Regions from separate parts of the Paenibacillus sp. PsM32 genome, predicted to be linked through region 1. Evidence: riboswitches for the same ligand, from Rfam matches in the RefSeq annotation. Region 1 holds a riboswitch; the other holds the start of a gene.
The links. A riboswitch is a leader RNA that binds a small molecule or an ion and turns the genes downstream of it on or off. The one in region 1 is predicted to bind FMN.

Region 1 (2,209 bases):
AAAAAGAAGCACCCTGCGAGGTGCTTCTTTTTGTTTGCTATTAATATCCGCTACGGTCCATATTGCTCATTGTTGCAGCCATTAAAGAACCAAATAAAATAGAGAAAATAATAGATACAACAATACCGATAGCCAACCAGATCAAGTAAGCTTTAGCAAAGTTAGCTTTAGATACATTGGTATTTGCACCGAATGCCCATACAAATAACATTACGATATTTACGAACGGAATAATTATTAATAAAATCGTAAGCATCCAATCTTTGAATGTTAATACTCCTGTGCGTTGATCCGGTTGCGCAGGCGGGTAACCATTGTTTTGCGAATTGTAATCCAAATTTTTCTACCCCTCTCAGTTATGTACTACTTATTGTGTAAAGATGTAAATCCTCTATGATTATACAACTGTTACAGATATGTGACAATAGAGTAATATAAATAACTAGGGTTGTAGACTACTCTCATTTACAAAATCAATGTATCTATAGAAACATTTGATAGCTACTAGACATTCATTCTATTTATTGTATAGTATAGTTAATTGATCGGAATTAAGGATTTAAATATATTGCAAACTATTTATTTGTACGAAACTATTGCAAGTTACTAAAAGTATCTTTATAATGAGATATATTGAATGTTTCATACAAGAAAGTTTTCAAATCTTATTTTCATGGTTAAACATGAGAGTAGCTTCTTTATACTAACAAACCAAAATCGAATAGAGATCTTCGGGGTAGGGTGCAATTCCCGACCGGCGGTGAACGTTTCTTTTATAACTGAAAGAAAGGGTAGCCCGCGACTCATTTTTCTTTTTTGAAAAATGACTGATCTGGTGAGAATCCAGAGCCGACGGTACAGTCCGGATGGGAGAAGATCAACCAATAAGCTTGCCAGTGTATTGTAAAATACAGTTGCACGTTTATTTGATCAAGCCCCCGTTTATTGTACGTTGATAACGGGGGCTTTCCGTATGAGATCTCATATTCAAATTCTAATCACGTAGGGAGTTTGAATCATGGAAAATGCAAGTTATAACATCAAAACAGCATCATCAGCTAGACAGCGTCATATTAAAAGTGGATTTTGGCTCGTTTTTGTAGGAGCAGCGTTATGGGGCGTTGATCCACTGTTTCGAATTATTTTACTCAAAACAATGACTTCAACTCAATTGGTATTGTTGGAGCATTTGATTGTTTTTCTAGCGGCGGCTCCTGTATTATGGGTCAACCGTGCTGAATTAAAAGGATTGAAAATGCGTCATATCGGAGCATTGTTGTTCTTATCCTGGGGTGGATCGGCGATTGCTACGATTCTATTCACGATGGGACTGGCTCATGGTAATCTCAATGCTGTCTTGTTATTACAGAAATTACAACCGATCTTTGCGATTGTATTAGCTCGAATTATTTTAAAAGAAGTATTACCGCGTGGATTTGGTTGGTTATTTGCTTTAGCATTAGTAGGAACGTATATTTTAACATTTGGATTCGCTATTCCTATCGGACATATGAGTGAATTTGTACAAGTTGGTAGTCTATTTGCTCTAGGTGCAGCCGCATTATGGGGTGGATCTACAGTGATGGGACGCTTAATGGTAGGTCAGATGAAATATGAGACCGTAACATCATTACGCTTTATTATGGCTTTACCGTTGTTGCTTGTATTAACATGGCATGAAGGTGCAGCTTGGAGCTTATCTGCTGATTCTGGTGGAATTGCAGCCGTATCTCTGAATTTGCTAGGTCAAGCATTGTTGCCAGGCTTGCTAAGTCTATTAATGTACTACAAAGGGTTGTCTACAACCAAAGCTTCTGTAGCTACACTAGCAGAACTAAGCTTCCCATTAGTCGGTGTAGTTATTAACTGGATCGTATTTGGACAATTATTAACATGGGCTCAATTGGTTGGATTTTTGTTGATCTGGGTAGCATTGTTCTTTATTTCCAGACGTCAGCAACCATCTGATGCCAAAACAGCCGTACCTTCTGCATAACCATTTCTTTGTTATCAAGAAATGCTAGATTCTATAAATACTAACTTTTATATAAAAAAATCCTGTCTACCTAGCGGAATATCGCTGGAGTAGACAGGATTTTTTAGTTTGTACAAGACATCGCTGTAATGATGTATCGAATATGAAGTAGCTTTTAATCTAAATCGAAAAGTATATTGTTTTTATTTGATAGGTACGAGATCGAAAAAGTCT
Region 2 (2,209 bases), on a different contig from region 1:
TATGGATCACTTTGGAAGAAAAGAAGTTAAGAAATAAAACGATAAGTTTTTCATCATTAAGTAGCAATACAGCTTTACTGGAATACGCTGAAAAGTGTTGAGGTGTAGCATAACAGATATGCATATTCATTTCTTGATAAGGTGTAGTCAATTTGCTTATTAGTTTTTTGTTGATTAAAAACATAATAATCACCTTTCGATTAGTGTAATGGTAAGGATATTAGACGGAAACAATCTATCATTTTAAAAAATAAAACGCGAATTTATTATACAACAATAGAGGTAGTAGAGTCATAAGAGCACCTGTAGATGAAATGAATAATAGTGATATCACAGCGTGTAGCTTATAGAAAAAGTTAGGTTTCTTGATTTTTGCGTGTGTGGATGATATGATTTCAACATCACAGCGAAATGGTGATAATAACTTCATAATTTATCCTTCGGGGCGGGGCGAAATTCCCCACCGGCGGTGTTGAGATCAAGATAATATGTGATCTCTAAGTCCGTGACCCGGCTATGTGTGTAATAACCATAGACGGTGGATCTGGTGAGAATCCGGAGCCGACAGTATAGTCTGGATGGGAGAGGGATACAGAGATCGCTTGCACAGCGATTTCTGAATTAAGGTGCACTTATTTGAGTGTATAGTTTACTATTTTGATGAAGCAAGATACCTGAGCATCATTAGGTTTCTTTGGCATCTAAATAGATTCTATACGTAGCACATATGTAGAAATTGGATCAGTGGATCAAACTGAAACCAGCAGTAGGTATACAGTCTTTGCGCTGTAGATATACAGACATATGCGCACTCTATAAGAAGTACATTAGATTCTTACTCCTATACATTATTATGTTAAGCCCTGTAAACATTCGGATACTCTTCCGGTTTACAGGGCTTTTTGCTTGTCATTGTATCGGTATACACTTTATAATTTAGTTATTAAATTATGAATAGTAACTAAATATGATGATACTACGATCAAACTTGTAACAGCATGTTGATTAAGCACAAAGGATGCAGTTATGAATTTTTTATGGTGTCAAAGGAGCCCTGAATAATGAACGTAATCAATGATGAATTTTACATGACCCTAGCACTGGACTTGGCAGAAAAAGCTCAAGGGCAGACAGATATTAATCCTGTGGTCGGTTGTGTGGTTGTGAAAGACGGCAGAATCGTAGGAATGGGTGCACATTTACAGCGAGGAACCGGACATGCTGAAGTACATGCACTTAATATGGCAGGAGATCAAGCAGAAGGCGCTACAGCATATGTGACGTTAGAACCATGCAGTCACTATGGCAAAACGCCACCTTGTAGTGATCGTCTGATCAAAGAAAAAGTAAAACGAGTCGTTGTTGCTGCTGTAGACCCGAATCCACAGGTAGCAGGTTCTGGAATCGAACGACTGCGTAATCATGGAATCGAAGTGGTGACCGGTGTATTGGCGAAGCGCTCGGCACGACTCAACGAAACGTTTAACAAATATATTACAACAGGGCTCCCTTTTGTGACGCTCAAAACAGCCAGTACGTTAGATGGTCGTCTAGCATCTCGTACCGGTGATAGCAAATGGATCTCCAATAGCGATGCACGCGCGATCGTTCATACGATGCGTCATCGTCATCAAGGTATTATGGTGGGAATCGGCACAGTATTAGCCGATGATCCTGAGCTGACTACACGTACAGAAGTACCTGGCGTTCAGCCTACCCGTATTGTGATTGACTCACAACTACGTATTCCAGATACCGCCAAGTTATTGAATACAGACGTAGCGCCTACGATTATTGTCACTACTTATCAAGCCGATCGGGATCGTATCCATGAACTGCAAGAACGTGGCATCACCGTTATCATCTGTGGTAGCGGGCCGTATGTAGATCTTCCTTTTGCGATGAAAAAGCTTGGCGAACTTGAGATCTCTTCGATTTTGTTAGAAGGTGGCGGTACATTAAATGGTTCGATGCTTGAAGCAGGACTGATCGATCGAGTTACTTTATTTTTTGCTCCTAAGATTATTGGCGGTACGTTATCAACATTCGCTTTTGATGGATTTGAAAAAATGAATCAAGCTGTAACACTAGATGAGATCGAAATAGAGACGTTAGATGACAATATTTATATCAGTGGATTACCACGTTATCATCATCTCTAATATTCAAATAGCAGACCATCTTGGTAGAAAGGAGGATGTCTATGTTT

Region 2: linked by a shared signal. The riboswitch ahead of ribD (bifunctional diaminohydroxyphosphoribosylaminopyrimidine deaminase/5-amino-6-(5-phosphoribosylamino)uracil reductase RibD) and the one ahead of QCD85_RS02305 (DMT family transporter) in region 1 are both predicted to bind FMN.

What each region holds. Positions count from the first base shown of each region.
Region 1 covers NZ_JARUWY010000001.1:491,028-493,236, reverse strand. The annotation lists gene QCD85_RS02310 (hypothetical protein) at 41-337, opposite strand; FMN riboswitch at 724-882, shown strand; gene QCD85_RS02305 (DMT family transporter) at 1,019-1,996, shown strand; gene QCD85_RS02300 (family 43 glycosylhydrolase) at 2,179-2,209, opposite strand, start outside.
Region 2 covers NZ_JARUWY010000008.1:221,640-223,848, forward strand. The annotation lists gene QCD85_RS16420 (hypothetical protein) at 1-184, opposite strand, end outside; FMN riboswitch at 433-594, shown strand; gene ribD (bifunctional diaminohydroxyphosphoribosylaminopyrimidine deaminase/5-amino-6-(5-phosphoribosylamino)uracil reductase RibD) at 1,062-2,162, shown strand; gene ribE (riboflavin synthase) at 2,204-2,209, shown strand, end outside.